Regions from separate parts of the Rhizobium sp. BT04 genome, predicted to be linked through region 2. Evidence: riboswitches for the same ligand, from Rfam matches in the RefSeq annotation. Region 2 holds a riboswitch; the other holds the start of a gene.

Region 1 (7,927 bases), on a different replicon from region 2:
CGTCGTATAGTCCGCACCATACATTTGCTGCAGGGCGGCGATGTCGAGCATCATGAAGGTTTGTGGCGCGCCATCATGCTCATACTTCGCCCCGCTCTCATCGTCTCCGATAAATGTGTGGTAGGTCATGATCGTATATTCGAGCGAGTCGTAGGCGCTCGGAACGACTGTCCCGTTGAAATCACCCGCTTCGTGAGCATGTTTCAGCCCGAGAGCATGACCCAGTTCATGGGCCACGGTATGGCCCGCATAGTTGCCGAACTCGGGAAAGCGAAGGTCATCCTCGGTGCCAGCATATTTCGTCCCGAACCAGATATCGCCGCCGCGGGTGCCACCTGGCATATAGGTCCACGCCGTTGGAGGTAGGGAAGATTGAGCGAACCGCACGGTTGCGGTATCCGCGCTTCCGGCCTCAAAGTTGGCGTTCGTGAACCCCTCTACGGAGAAGCCGTCATTTGCCGCATTCCCATAGGACTGCTCCATAAAAAACAAGGCGAGAGTCTGCTGTTGCGACGAAATTGAAGAAAATTGAGAATTTTTCTCGCCGCTATAGACATAGGATCCCGAGGTTGTGGGAAACGCATAGGTTATCGTTCCGTCCCAGGCGAAGACATCAAGAAGCCCGTCAACTTTCCTATCGCCAGTCGTGTTGACGATCTTCGTCGGAGTAATAAGGTCCGTCATAAAATCCCCGTTTGCCTATTCCATTCGGCCGCGCCTAATGCCGTTTCCCTCTGCTGCACAAAAGGGGAAACTTCAACTAAAAGCTTCAATTATGTTCAGAAAGTTTTTGATCTTCGCAACTATCGCTCATGAAGTGCTTCCTCCGCGACCTCAACCAAAGGCGAAAAGACATATTCCAGCATTCTGCGCTCGCCCGTTCGCACTTCCGCAATTGCTGCCATGCCCGCACTTAACTTGACGTTACGGCCATCTGCTGAAATCTGGTCGGTCTCGAGGCTCAATGTGACCGGAAAAACCAGGTTCTGCATTCTTTCGGCGCCGCCGAACGTTGTCTCCGCCTGTCTTGCCGCAGGGTCGCCCTCACGGCGTGCGGCGTCGGGTTCAGGGATCGCATCTGCCGCAATTTTGGTGACGTGGGCTGCGATCGTTCCGTAGCGGGTGAAGGGAAAGGCTTCGAGCTTGACGACAGCGTCCTGTCCGATTTTGATGAAGCCGATGTCCTTGTTCAAAGCGTAGACTTCGAGCTCCAACGCGCTCCCCTCAGGCACGACACGCATCACATCCTGGCCGACGGTCACCACTTGACCCACACTGGTAATCGAAGACGCCTGCACCGTGCCGTCTATTGGACTGCGCAAGGTCATCTGCTCGCGAACATTCCTGGCTTTCGCCAGCCTCTGCTCCAGTTCTTCGACCCGACGCTCCGCATCGCCGAGCCGCCCGAGTTGATCGCTCAGGAAGGTTCGCGTCAGCTTGTCCTTCTCCCGCGCGAAGACCTCGATGCCGGCCACGGCATCTGCGAGGTGGCTCTCCTGCACGGCAAGCTGTGTCGCCTGCTCTTTCAATGTTTCCGTGGCATCGATCACACTCGCCATCGTGCCGGCGTCCTTCGAAGCCAGCGCACTGCGCATCGCCACGCGCTCTTTCAGGGTCTCAACCAGCGAGTTCTGAGCCGCAACCGTCACGACCAGACGATCGCGCTCCACTTCCTTCTGGTACTTCTGAGCATCGAGCGACGCAGCCGCGGCCTGGAATTGCTCGAGATCGCCCCGCAGGATGCCTTCTTCACGACGACGCAATTCCTCGGGCACATCTGCATCCCAGGAGATCGTCGGCAGCGGCTGGTCGCTCTCCTGAGACCGAACATAGTCCACCGCGGCTTTTCGACGACGGACCTCTGATCTCACGGACGCCAGGCCTTTTGTTGCGTCCGTCTCATCGGCAATGGCATCCGTCGGGTCGAGTTCGAGCAGGATATCACCGCTCTTGACGGGCGCGCCATTCGGCGGCGGAAGTGCCTTCACCTTGCCTGTCAACAATGGCTGAACAACTTTGACGCGGCCGGTCGGCTGAATTTTGCCTTGTGCGGCCGCGATGATGTCGATGCGGCCGATATAAGACCAGATCAACGCCGTCGTGACGAAGGCGCAAATGATCAGGATCAGCGCCAGACGCACCGGCGAGGCCGGCGTCTCCAGAATTTCGAGCGCCGGCGCCAGAAACTCGTGGTCGGATCGCGCCAACGGGCGCGGGGGAAGGCCGGCATATCGAACGGCTTTGGCGACATTACCTTTCATGCGACGCCTCTGTCGTTCTGCAAGGCCCAAAGCCGCGCATAGAGCCCGCCCGGGCGCTTGAGCAGATCATCATGGCTGCCGATTTCCACTATGCGTCCGTCCGCCATGCCGATGATGCGGTTGCAAGGCCGTACGGCGGCGAGCCGATGCGCGATGATGATAACGGTGCGGCCGGCGGCGATCTGGTGCATGTTGGTTTGCACGACGCGCTCGCTTTCATAGTCGAGGGCGCTGGTCGCTTCATCGAAAATCAGGATCGGGGGAGTGGTGGCAAGCGCACGGGCAATGGCGATCCTCTGGCGCTGGCCGCCGGACAGGTTGGCGCCGCGCTCTTCGATCATCGTGTCGTAACCATGCGGCAATCGCAAAATGAATTCATCCGCCCCGGCGAGCTTGGCGACAGCAATAACCTGGGCGCGTTGCATCGCCGGGTTTGAGAAGGCGATATTGTCGTGGATCGTCCGGTTGAACAGCAGGTTCTCTTGGAGAACGACTCCGATGTGGCTTCGAAGCCAGGCGGGATCGAGCTGGGAGAGATCCATGCCGTCAAGAAGGACCTGCCCCTCTTCGGGGATATAAAGACGCTGCACCAGTTTCGCGAGCGTCGACTTTCCCGAGCCCGAGGTGCCGACGATGCCGATGACCTCTCCCGGCTTTACTTCAAGCGATATGTTTTTCAGCACCTCCGGTGAGCCGGGCCGATACCGGAAGGTGACGTTTCGAAAATCGATTTTTCCCTTTGGTGCAGGCAACGACAACCGCGCGTTTGGCTGACGCTCTATCGGCGTGTTGAGGATATCGCCGAGCCTGTCGACCGAGATCTGCACCTGCTGGAAATCCTGCCAGAGTTGGGACAGCCTCAGGATCGGCTGGGTGACCTGCCCGGCAATCATGTTGAAGGCGACAAGTGAGCCGACCGAAAGCTCGCCTTCGATGACCGCCCTTGCACCGAAAAGAAGAAGGGCAGCCGTCGAAAGCTTGCTCACATATTGAATGGCGTTTTGCCCGCCGACGCCCAGCATTGTCGTATCGAAGGCTGTTCGCACGTAAGCTGCGAGCTTCTCCTCCCACTGCGCCTGCATCACCGGCTCCACCGCGGCGGACTTTACCGTGTGGATGCCGACGACGGCTTCGACCAGAAACTGCTGGCTTGCCGCGCCGCGATTGAACTTCTCCTTGACGAATTCGCGCAGCGGCGGTCGCACCACGCTTCCGATCAGGATGTAGATCGGGATGGCGGCAATGACGATCAGCGTCAAGCTCCAGGAATAAGCGAAAAGAACCGCGATGAAGACAAAGATGAAAACGACATCGAGGGCCGAAAACAGTCCCTGCCCGGTCAGGAATGCCCGTATGGTTTCCAGTTCGCGGACGCGGGCGACGGTCTGACCGGCAGACCGCGTCTCGAAATACTCCAACGGCAGCCGTAGCAGGTGATGGAACAAGCGTTGGCCGAGCTCGACGTCGATCCGGTTCGTCGTGTGAGCCAGCGCATAGGCTCTCAGATACTGGAGCATGACATCGAACAGGCCAACGATCGCGATGCCGGCGACAAGCACAAACAGCGTTGAATAGCCCTTATGCGTCAGCACCTTGTCGACCACGACCTGAAAGAACAAAGGCGTGATGAGCGCAAAGATCTGCACAAACAGCGATGCGAGCAATACATGCGCGAGCGGCTTTCGATAACGCCAGATCGACGGCAGAAACCACTTGAAGCCGAATTCTCGCGGGTCCGACCCTTCTCCTCTGATCCGCCGGCCCACAAGAATAACGCGCGCGTCGATTTCGGCTAATATATCCGACGGAGCAATCTCGCGATCAGCGCGCGTTATGGGATCGACAAGCCGGTATTTTCCAGAGGGATTCAACCCGCCGAGCACCTGAAAGGATCCGCTGCGAACTTGGACGATAGCGGGGACTGGCATGGTTCGAAGGCGTCGCGCCGTGACCTTCTCGACCACACGTGCCTTGAGTCCGATGATTTTGGCTGCCCGCTGAATGTCGATGGGCTGGGACATGCGCCCCTTCAATGCCAAGTCGTGCTCTAGCTGAACCGCATCCGCAGCGATCCGATAGAATGCGGCGATGCCGCAGAGCGCACGAAGACCGGAGTCCAGCTGCTGCGAAACGACGCCATCCATGTGCGGAACTTATCCCTCAAAGCTGCGGATTCTCCGCTCTCGATACCACTCGCCGGACCGCGTGCCGCGGCTCTCTGCTGACATGTAGCTCACCCGGAAATATGGCGCCACGGGGATGCTGGGGCTCACCGCAATTCGGTTCGGTTGTGGCGAAGAAGCAACACTGCACCGCCGGTAGCAAGTATTCATTTCGTTGGCGCCCCGCAATCGAAGTGAACACAAGCCGTGGATATCAGAACCGGGGCGGTATCACGAAGGCCTCGCTTCATACCGCTTTTCAAAAATTTTCTCATTTAAAATACAACTTCAGGAAGATTTTATTTGCTGGCAAGATCGTATCGCTGCAATCCGCAATCCGGTCAACCTTAACGTGTCAGCACGGTAAAGTTTGCGTTAGGTATTTACTTCGCGTTCTGGGAGATTGCGTTCCGTTTGCCGGTACCGGCTTCACGCGCCGCGCCGTCGCAGTACTGTCATTTTCGAGGTGACATCCGCCCCGTTCTCTGCGAAAAGAAACGCGATGAGAGACAGGGGCGTTCGTCGACAGACGGGCTGAGAAGCACCCTTCGAACCTGAACCGGATAATGCCGGCGGAGGGAGTCGCTCGGGGTCGCGGCTGAGCCCGCACGAACCGCCCCGTGCCCGCCCCCGCCTGAAAGGGGCCACATGCAGACCAGGACCACACCAGGAGCAATGCTGAAAGCGATGCGCGAGAAGCCGCCGCTCGTTCAGTGCATCACCAATTACGTCGCCATGAATATCGCCGCCAATGTTCTGCTTGCCGCGGGCGCCTCGCCGGCCATGGTGCATGCCGCTGAGGAAGCCGGCGAATTCGCCGGGATCGCGAATGCGCTGACTGTCAATATCGGCACGCTGTCGACGCAATGGATCGACGGCATGCAGGCGGCTGCGAAGGCGGCGACATCGGCCGGCAAGCCGTGGGTGCTCGATCCGGTCGCCCATTATGCCACGGCTTTCCGCCGCGATGCGGTCGCGGCTCTGCTGGCGCTCAAGCCCACGATCATCCGCGGCAACGCCTCGGAGATCATCGCGCTTGCCGGCGGAGAGAGCCGCGGCCAGGGCGTCGACAGCCGCGACCCGGTCGAGCAGGCCGAAGGATCGGCGCGCCGGCTCGCCGAGCGCCAGCAGGCGGTCGTCGCCGTCACCGGCGCTGTGGATTTCGTCACCGATGGTGAAAGGGCCGTCCGTATAACAGGCGGATCGGCCCTGATGCCGCAGGTCACCGCGCTCGGCTGCTCGCTCACCTGCCTCGTCGGCGCCTTTGCCGCCACAGCGCCGGATGATATCTTCGGGGCGACGGTCGGCGCACTTTCAACCTTCGCCGTCGCCGGCGAGGCTGCCGCGCTCGGGGCGGCCGGCCCGGGCTCCTTCGCCTGGCGCTTCCTGGATGCGCTGGCCGCGCTCGACGCCGAAACGCTGGATGCCAGGGCAAGGGTATCGGCCGCATGAAGGTTTTCGACCTTTCGCTCTATCTCGTGCTCGACCCCGAACTCTGCGCCGGGATCGGCATGGTCGAAACGGCGCGCCTCGCCGTTGCCGGCGGCGCGACGATGGTGCAATTGCGCGACAAACAGGCCGGCACCACCGCGATGATTGCGACCGGCCGCGTCCTGAAACAGGCACTTGTTGGGACCGGCGCCCTGCTCATCGTCAACGACGATGTCGAGGCGGCCATCGCCATCGGCGCCGACGGTCTGCATATCGGCCAGGAGGACGTGGATGCGCGCACCGCGCGGGCGATGATCGGCCCCGAGATGATCCTCGGCCTGTCGGTCGAAACCGAGGCGCTTGCCGCTGCCGTCGATCCCAGTCTGGTCGATTATACCGGCGTCGGACCGGTGTTTGCGACACCGACCAAAGCCGACCACAAGCAGCCGATCGGCTTTGACGGTCTTGCCAGGCTGGTGAAGGCCTCGCCGGTGCCGTCGGTGGCGATCGGCGGCCTCAAGGCGGATCATGTGGCGCAAGTGTTTGCCGCAGGCGCCAAGGGTCTTGCCGTCGTCTCGGCGATCGCAGGCACGCCCGACCCTGAAGCGGCCACACGCCGCATCGCCGCCGAAATCCGAAAGGCCCGTGCATGATCCGCAACGTTCTCTCGATCGCCGGCTCCGATCCCTCCGGCGGCGCCGGCATCCAGGCCGATCTCAAGGCTTTTTCCGCCCGCGGCGTCTACGGCATGGCGGTGCTGACCGCGTTGACGGCGCAGAATACCCAAGGTGTCAGCGGCGTGCATCTGGTGCCGCCGCAATTCGTCGCCGACCAGATCAATGTGGTCTTTGCCGATGTGCGCGTCGATGCCGTCAAGATCGGCATGATCGCCAATGCCGGCATTGCCGAGGCCGTCGCCGAAGCATTGGCGGATCGGCGCAGCATCCCTATCGTCATCGATCCGGTGATGATTGCCAAGGGTGGGGCCGCCCTGCTTGCGCCGGAAGCCATCGACGTGCTGACCCGCCGGCTGCTGCCGGTCGCAACCCTTCTGACCCCGAACCTTCCCGAGGCCGCCGCCCTGCTGCACCGGCCGGTTGCGACCAATCGCGCGGAGATGGCAGCGCAGGCCGAACAGCTGCGGGCGCTTGGCCCGGCCGCCGTGCTCGTCAAGGGCGGCCATCTCGACAGCGACGAGAGCCCCGACGTGCTGGCCACCGCCGACGGCCTGTATTGGTTCGAAGCCCGACGCGTGCCGACCAAGAACACGCATGGCACCGGCTGCACGCTCTCTAGCGCGCTGGCGGCCGAACTCGCCAAGGGCGCCTCGGCGCGGGAGGCGGTCGCCATCGCGAAGGAATACCTCGCCGGCGCGGTCGCCGCCGCCGGAGACCTCACCGTCGGCTCCGGCCACGGCCCGGTGCAGCATTTTCATGGGCTCTGGAAGGACGACAAATAGACGCACAGCGAACACGTGCCATCGAAAACGGCCCGGTCTCCCCGGGCCGTTTTGCGTTCGGCACCTACTTTGCGTTGAAACCGCGGCTCAGTCGCAGGCCATCTCTTTGGCTCGTCGAAAAACCTTGTTGACAAGCTCGATCGGATGGCCAAGTCTATAACATTAAAAGGGGATAAATTCCGTAATAACGGAATAAGAGGAGGAATGACAGGTGCCAGACCTGCTTGTGAACCTATATTCCACCGAGCTCGCCGACCTGCAGCAAAAAGCTGCCCGCGTCGGCGTCTCCATCCGCCCGGCCCTCCCCCCGGAACTGCATCTCGTTCTCGGCTGGGTTCGCGAACGGTTCAGCGAGAACTGGGCAAGCGAGGTCGCCGTCGCCTTCTCCCGCCAGCCCGTTGCTTGCCTGATATCAGTCGACGGCGGCAGGCTGCTCGGCTTTGCCTGCTATGAGACGACGGCGCGCGGCTTCTTCGGCCCGACCGGTGTCGACCGCGACGCGCGCGGCAAGGGCATCGGGCTCGCGCTGTTTTCCGCCTGCCTTCAGACGATGAAGACACTCGGTCACGCCTATGCCTTCATCGGCGATGCCGGGCCGGTCGATTTTTACGCCA
Region 2 (7,927 bases):
GGAAAAAGATCGAACAGCGATTCGAGGAAGGCGAGCACGCTGACATTGCCGATGCTGTAATATACCAGCCTGCCCTGGCGGCGCGTATTGACCAGGCCTTCGAGCCTCAAACGCGCCAGCTGCTGCGAGACCATTGCCTGCTGTATGCCGAGAATATGTTCGATTTCACTGACCGTCCGCTCCTCGCTCGCCAATATGCAGAGGATGAGCAGTCGGGTCTGGTGCGCCAGCGCTTTCAACAGGTCGGTCGCTTCATGGGCTTTTCCAGCGAGTGTGTGCAATTCCTGGCCGGTCATCCCCGGCTTGGGTTTGGGCAACGGCATTCGGTATCTCGAAGGGAGGCGATGGGTAGATCAGCACAATAGCATATTCGCACAATCGAATTCGTCAAAATGACGAAATGCCAAAAAAGGTCCAAGCAAATCAGCAGATAAGCTGACCGCCATTGATCTCGATCACCTGGCCGGTGATGTAGCCCGAGAGCGAGGGAGCCGCCAGGAAAAGATAGGCGGGAGCACAATCCTCCGCCGTGCCGAGCCGTTGCAGGGGGATGGATTTTCTCGTCTGCTCCAGCTTTTCGCGGGAGGAATAGCGCTCGTGGAAATCCGTCTCGATCGTTCCCGGCGAGACGCAGTTGACGCGGATTGCATCCGGGGCAAGCTCGCGGGCAAGCGCCTTGGAATAGGTCGCAACAAAGGCTTTCGAGGCCGAATAGATCGAGGAGCCGGGGCTGCCGCCGGTCAGCGCCGAAATCGAGACGGTGTTGACAATGGCGGCGCCCTCGGCCGCCTTCAATGCCGGCAGCAATGCGCGCGTCAGCGCCACCACCGACGTCTGGTTCAGCCGTATGACCGCCTCATATTCCGCATCGGTCAGCGTGGCGGCGGGGAAACGGCCAAGCATGGTGCCGGCATTGTTGACGAGCACGTGCACCCTGTCGAAGAAAGCGAGAACATCTTCTGCAAATTGCGACGCCCCGCCGACGGCAGAGAAATCGGCATGCAGCAGCAGCGCCCGTCTTTCTGATTCAGCCGTCAGCAGAAAATCCGGCAGGTCCCGTCCCGGCTTGCGCCCGGTATGGACGATCACCTTCGCGCCGCAGTCGAGAAACTGCCGGGCGACTTCGAGACCGATGCCGCGGCCGGCGCCGGTCACGACGACATTGCGATTTTCGAACAGTCTGGGATGAAACACGAGCCGTCCTCCTCGCGGACAGTGCCGCCGGTTGCGCCACTCGCCCTTAACATATGAGCGCGCCGACCGAAAGAAAGGCAGGCGTCGATCTTTCCCGGGGAAGACCAGGGTTTAGTTTTCGGTCTCCAGAAGCCGCGCGCCCGGTCCCTCCTTGCCGAGCCGGTCGCAGGGATTGCGCAACGGACAGCTTTCAATCGACAGGCAGCCACAGCCGATGCAGCCGGTCAGACGGTCGCGCAGCAGGCTCAGCCGCCTGATTCGCGCGTCGAGATCGTCTTTCCAGAGTGCCGACAGGCTCTGCCAGTCGGCGATCGTGGGCGTACGCCCCTGCGGCAGGGATTCGAACGCCGCCTGGATTTCCGAAAGCGGAATGCCGACACGCTGCGCCACCTTGATGATGCCGAGCCGGCGCAGCACATCGCGCCCGTAGCGGCGCTGGTTGCCGCGGGTGCGAATGCTCGAAATCAGCCCCTTGGTTTCGTAGAAGTGCAGCGCCGAGACGGCCAGGCCGCTGCGCTCCGCCACCTCGCCGACCGTCAGCAGCTTGCCGAGCGGCGTTGCCGGAATTGTATCCATTGCCCTCTTGACCTCAAGATTAGTTGAGGTTTTATAAGCCTTGCTCCAGCAATCGTAAAGCCCAATCGCGAGAAGGAGCGGCGCATGAAAACATCCATCAGGCTGGCGGTGATCTACGGAAGCACAAGAAAGGGCCGCATCTGCGACCGGGTGGTCAAATGGCTGACGCAGGAGCTCGTCCGCTTCCCGCAATTCGATATCGACATCATCGATCCACTGGATTTTGCGCTGCCGCCCGACCGCGACATGGCGCACCCCGAAATCGACAGGCTCGCCGGGCGGCTCGGCATGGCCGACGCCTTCATCATCGTCACGCCGGAATACAATCACAGCTTCAGCGCCGCGTTGAAATCGACCATCGATCTGTTTTTCGAGCCCTGGCAGGGCAAGCCGGTCGCCTTTGTTTCCTATGGCGGCATCTCCGGTGGCTTGCGCGCGGTCGAGCAATTACGGCTCGTCTTTGCGGAACTCCATGCCGTCACCGTCCGCGATTCGGTCAGCTTTTCCGCGCCGTGGAGCCGCTTCGACGTCGCCGGACGGCTTGACGATCCGAGCGACGCTCTGCACACGCTCGACCGGATGATGGCGCGGCTGGAATGGTGGACACGGGCGCTCATTGCCGCGCGCGGCGATCATCCCTACGCCGATATCGCCGCCTGAAACGAAGGGCTCCGGTTCCGTTCCCGGCAGGTACGGAACCTCTGGGGACACCCGGACAGGACTTCCGTCCGGGTGTTTTCCGATCATGCCAGCCTCATCCCGACCATGCGGACGGGTTGGCAATTTTTGCGGTTGCGGGAAGAAAACCCCGGTGGTAGTTTCCGCGCCGATTAACAGGGGAGCTCCGTATTGCCGGGGCTGAGATGCGAGGCGCAGGCTTCCGGACCCTTCAAAGCTGATCTGGGTAATGCCAGCGGAGCGAGGTTCAGATGTTTTCAGGCGCACAAGTGTCACTCTATCCGATGTCCGGCAATTTCGTCGGCATCATTCTCGATGCCGTCAAGGCGCTCGATCCCTATCGCGACCGGCTGCGGATCGAGACCGACGACATCTCCACACTGCTGGTCGGCCCGCCTGACATTCTCTTCGCCGCCATGCACGATCTTTTCGCCGCCGCCGCCCGGACCGGCGAGCATTGCGTGCTGTCCGCCGCCGTTTCACGCGGCTGCCCCGGCGAGCCCGACGACGCCATCTGCGGGGTCAACCCCGCCCTCGGTCAGGCAGAACCGCTTGCCGACCGTATAACGGCAGGACTTGCCGCCGTAGAAACCACTGCCGAAACCGGGCAGCCGACCGCTGCGCAATTCTCGCTCTATGTCATGGGAACCGGGACCCATATGGACGAGATCTATGGCTGCATCGACTTCCTGAAACGCTCCGGTACCTTCGACCGCGCCAAAAATTTCTGCACCAGGCTCTCGGGCGATGCCGGTGCCGTCTTTGCAACCATTCGTGAAGCCTTTTATCGCTTCGGCGACCCGGAGGGACATGTGACCCTCGATATCACGGTGTCAGCCAATAGCCCGACGAAAGCCTGATCGAACGCTGATGACAACGCTACCACCATCGGATTCGCGTCTTGCCGCGCTCCGCGCGGCTCTCTACCGGAGCATACCCGCTCTGCTCGCCGGCTGCGCCTTTTTGGCAGCCTGGGAGCTCTATGTCGATCTCTCCGGGATCAAACCGTCCATCCTGCCGGCGCCGTCGCGCATCGTCATCCAGGGCTGGCTGAACCGCGAGGCGCTGATATCAAACACCTGGCCGACGCTGGGTGCGACACTCGGCGGTTTCGCGCTGTCGCTGGCCTTCGCCTTCGTCTCATCGATCCTGATGGATTTCATGCCCTTCATGCGCCGGGCATTGCTGCCGATCTTCATCGCCAGTCAGACCCTGCCGCTGGTGGCGATCGCCCCCCTCGTCGTCCTCTGGTTCGGTTTCGGCCTGTTGCCGAAGGTCCTGCTGGTGGCCCTCGTCACCTTCTTTCCACTGCTCGTCGCCCTGCTGCAGGGCTATGAATCGACCGACCGCGACATCGCCGAATTGCTGAACTCGATGAAGGCGAGCCGCTGGCGCATTTTCCGTCTGGCACGGTTTCCCTCGGCGCTGCCCTATTTCTTCGCCGGCCTCAGGATCTCGATCACCTATGCCGTCGTCGGCGCGATCTTTGCCGAATATGCCGGCGCCGCCCGCGGCCTCGGCATCTATATCCTCAACGCCAAGAACAATTTCCGCCCCGATCTGGTGCTCGCCGCCGTCGTCGTCAGCGCCGTGCTGACACTCTGCCTCTTCGGGCTGACGTTATTGATCCAGCGCCTGGTCATGCCCTGGCAGCCGTCCGGGGAGCGGCGGCGATGAACAAAACAATGCTTGAACTCGGCAATATCTCGAAGTCCTTCGACGGCATGAAGGTGCTGGGCGATATTTCGCTCAGCGTCGCAGACGGCGAGTTCGTTTCGATCGTCGGCCCGTCCGGCTCCGGAAAATCGACGGTGCTGCGATTGCTGACGCAGGCGCTGCGCCCCGATTCCGGCACCATGCTTTTCAACGGCGTGCCGCTGGAACAGGCGCCGCATTCCTTTGCCTTCATGCCGCAGCGCGATGCGCTGATGCCCTGGCGCCGGATCATCGACAATGCGGCACTCGGCCTCGAGGTGAAAGGCATGAGCCGCCGCGCGGCCCGCGCCATTGTGGCGCCTTTGTTCGAGAGCTTCGGTCTTGCCGGCTTCGAACACCACTATCCCTCCGAACTCTCCGGCGGCATGCGCCAGCGCGCCGCGCTGCTGCGCACCGTCGTCCAGACCCAGGACATGCTGCTGCTCGACGAGCCCTTCGGCGCGCTCGACGCGCTGACGCGCACGCAGATCCAGGAATGGCTGCAGGGCATGTGGACCGAACACCGCTGGACGGCACTGCTGATCACCCACGACGTTCGCGAAGCGGTGTTCCTCTCCGACCGGATCTACGTGCTTTCGGCCCGTCCGGCGCGTATCATCCGCGAATTCCGCGTTCCCCTGCCCCGCCCGAGAAGCATCGCCGACCTCGGCTCGCCGGCGGCCCAGGCGATTGAAACCGAAATCCTGCAAACCCTGCTTCATCCGCTGCAACAGGATGATTTTAGGCCGGCCGGCCTAAAATCCGAATCCTGTTCTAATTTAAAGAGTTAGAGCATGATGTCGTCCGAAAACCGCTCACACTTTTCGGCATCATGCTCTAGAGACCTGAGGAGGTCACCATGCTGCTTCTCACCCGCCGCCAGACGATCGTCGCCGCCATCGCGGCAAGCCTCGCCGGCCGCACCGCCTTCGCCCAATCGGCGCCCGCAAAGGTCCGCATCGCGCTCGACTGGACGCCCAACACCAACCATATCGGCATCTATGTCGCCAAGGCCAAGGGCTTCTATGAGGCGGCCGGACTCGATGTCGAAATTCTTCCCTTCACCGATACCAGCGCCGGAACGCTGGTATCGAACGGCGTTGCCGATTTCGGCATCAGCAGCGAGATCGAGACCCTGACCCAGCGCGCCGGCGGCGGTGACGTGAAGATGGTCTACGGCGTCGTCCAGACGGAAACCGCACGGCTGATTTTCAAGGGCGGACGCGACGACATCAAGAGCCCTAGAGATCTCGACGGCAAGACCTATGGCGGCTTCGGCGGCACCTGGGAGAGCGCGCTGATCTCCGCGATGATCCGCAATGACGGCGGCAAGGGCGAGGTCAAGACCGTCACCCTCGGCACCTCCGCTTACGAGGCGCTGGACAATGGCTCGATCGATTTCACGCTGGAGATCTACACCTGGGAAGGCATCGCCGCCGAACTGGAAAACCGGAAGATCGGCCGTTTCCACTATTCCGATTATGGCATTCCCGACGAGCAGACGACGGTCATCGTCTCCAGCGACGCCTACCTCTCGGCAAACCGGGAACACGCCCGCGCCTTCATCCAGGCCACGCGAAAGGGCTATGCCTACTCCGTCGACCATCCCGACGAAGCCTGCGACCTGCTGATCTCCGGAAGCAACGGCGCACTGATGAATACGGACCTGGTAAAAGCCTCTCAGAAGGCATTGATCGAGGGGCACTTCCTGAAATCCGAGGCCGGCGTGATCGGTAAGCTCGACCCGGCAAAGGCCGAGGCCCTCGGCGGCTTCCTGCTCGAGAATGGCATTCTGGTCGACGCGAATGGCGCCGCGCTTAAGGAGAAGCCGGACTTTTCCACCTATTATACCAACGAACTTCTCGACTAAGCCCAACGCCTGCCTTGCCCGTCGCAGCTTTCCGCTGCAAAGTCTGAGACCCGGAGCATGATGTCGTCCGAAAACCGCTCACGCTTTTCGGCATCATGCTCCGGGCAGGGCGGGAGATAAGATGCGACAACAGCAGAGACTGGCCGGGGCGGACTTTCTGCGCGCGACGGCCTGTCTGCTGGTGTTTGCCCATCATCTCGCGCTGCGGCTGGATATGCGCAGAATTCCCGACGAACTGGGGCCAACCGCAAACATCCTCCGCTTCGGCAATTTCGGCGTCGCCATCTTTTTCGTGCTCAGCGGCTTTCTTCTTGCCCATCCCTTCTGGCGCGCGCTCGACGACGGCAGCAACATGCCGAGCCTCCGGCATTACACGATCCGCCGGGCGGCGCGCATCGCTCCGGGCTTCTGGTTCGCCGCGACCATCAGCTTCGCCCTCAGCCTGACGCTGCTGGCCCTGCCGCTGACGCCGGAGCTCGCGCTCCGCTACCTCTCCGGGCTGCTGTTCATGAGCCAGTGGCATTGGCGCACCTTCTTTCCTGTCGAAGGCGACGGCCCGCTTTGGTCAATTCCCTTCGAGGTCACCAGCTATGTGCTGCTGCCGCTCTGCTTTGTCCTGCTGTTTCGTTTGCCCGTCCTCAGGCAGCGTCCGTTGCTCGCCCGCTTCGCCTGGCTTTGCGTCATCACAGGCGTGCTCCTGGCCCATCTGCTGATCCTCACCCTGTTTCCGCTCGACGACATCGGGCGCGGCTGGCAATACGGCCTCCAGGGCGGGGCGAAGGAATGGATGCCGCGCTATAATCCGATCGGCTTCTTCGCCATCTTCGCCCTCGGCGCGCTGGCCGCCGGGGTCGAGGTCGCGCTCCCCAAAAGGCCCTCCGCCTGGTTCGATGCCGCGGCGCTGCTGGCCCTCGCCATTGCCGGCTACCGCCTCGTCATATCGCCCGGCGGCACCCCCGAAGCTTATGGCTGGCTCGAAATCCCCTACGGCTTCCCGGTTTTTCCGCTGGCAATCGCAACGGCGCTCGTTTCGCTCTGCCATTCGCAATACCTGGGCAGGCTGCTCGACAATGCTCCTGTCCGCTACATCGCCAGGATCTCCTTCGGCATCTATATCTGGCAGGAAATCATCCTGATATCGATCCAGAGGCTCGATCCGGGCTCGTTCGGCGCTGCCTCGGAAAATGTCGTCATCGGCTGGCTGCAGTCCTGCGGTCTGGCGGCAGCGCTTGTGCTGCTGGTTGCAAACCTCAGCTACACCCTGCTGGAAAAACCGGCCATCACTGTCGGAAACCGCCTGACATCCCGCCAATCCAATCGGGCTACTCCTTTCAAAGTATAAATCTCCCGACACCTCAACTAGAGGCATTAAGGTTAACGCGCAATACTCCCATTTTTGGTTTCTTTAGGGTTACGGAATTCTTATTTATCCCGATGACAAACGATACGTGACCATGTATCTGTCTCTGTGCAGTTCAGTATCGCATCTAAACTTGTGGGCCTTGCGTAATGAATGCTTTTACTTCGAAGACGAATTCACGCTTCGACCCGTCTCAGCGTCAGGACAAAACCAGGTCCCTGGTTATCGCGAATTCCAACATTCGCCAGCCCGATAGCTTTTCCCTTGTTGAAAGAAAGATGGCTGTGCAGCTCAGCGTGAAGCGTTTGATCGACGTCGTCGCCTCGGTCAGCGCCCTCATTGTGCTGGCGCCGTTTTTTCTGGCGATCGCGCTCTTCATCAAGCTCGACGACGGCGGGCCAGTGCTTTTCCGCCAGATTCGCTGGGGACTGAACGGCCAGAAAATCACGGTCTTCAAGTTCCGAACGATGCGCGCCGAAGCTTGCGATCCGAGTGGCATCCAACAGACGGTCAAGGGCGACAGCCGGGTGACAGGCATCGGTGCGGTGCTCCGC

What was found. Region 2 has a riboswitch for thiamine pyrophosphate ahead of QMO82_RS21370 (YkoF family thiamine/hydroxymethylpyrimidine-binding protein). Riboswitches for the same ligand answer to the same signal wherever they lie in the genome.
Region 1: another riboswitch for thiamine pyrophosphate. It lies ahead of thiM (hydroxyethylthiazole kinase); the one in region 2 lies ahead of QMO82_RS21370 (YkoF family thiamine/hydroxymethylpyrimidine-binding protein).

What each region holds. Positions count from the first base shown of each region.
Region 1 is NZ_CP125653.1:92,808-100,734, reverse strand. It holds gene QMO82_RS31725 (M10 family metallopeptidase C-terminal domain-containing protein) at 1-342, opposite strand, end outside; gene QMO82_RS31720 (HlyD family type I secretion periplasmic adaptor subunit) at 804-2,261, opposite strand; gene QMO82_RS31715 (type I secretion system permease/ATPase) at 2,258-4,405, opposite strand; TPP riboswitch at 4,925-5,021, shown strand; gene thiM (hydroxyethylthiazole kinase) at 5,072-5,875, shown strand; gene thiE (thiamine phosphate synthase) at 5,872-6,507, shown strand; gene thiD (bifunctional hydroxymethylpyrimidine kinase/phosphomethylpyrimidine kinase) at 6,504-7,313, shown strand; gene QMO82_RS31695 (GNAT family N-acetyltransferase) at 7,525-7,927, shown strand, end outside.
Region 2 is NZ_CP125652.1:2,647,630-2,655,556, forward strand. It holds gene QMO82_RS21350 (helix-turn-helix transcriptional regulator) at 1-323, opposite strand, end outside; gene QMO82_RS21355 (SDR family NAD(P)-dependent oxidoreductase) at 424-1,194, opposite strand; gene soxR (redox-sensitive transcriptional activator SoxR) at 1,306-1,770, opposite strand; gene QMO82_RS21365 (NADPH-dependent FMN reductase) at 1,855-2,430, shown strand; TPP riboswitch at 2,596-2,709, shown strand; gene QMO82_RS21370 (YkoF family thiamine/hydroxymethylpyrimidine-binding protein) at 2,700-3,308, shown strand; gene QMO82_RS21375 (ABC transporter permease) at 3,319-4,125, shown strand; gene QMO82_RS21380 (ABC transporter ATP-binding protein) at 4,122-4,934, shown strand; gene QMO82_RS21385 (ABC transporter substrate-binding protein) at 5,003-6,013, shown strand; gene QMO82_RS21390 (acyltransferase) at 6,135-7,355, shown strand; gene QMO82_RS21395 (sugar transferase) at 7,523-7,927, shown strand, end outside.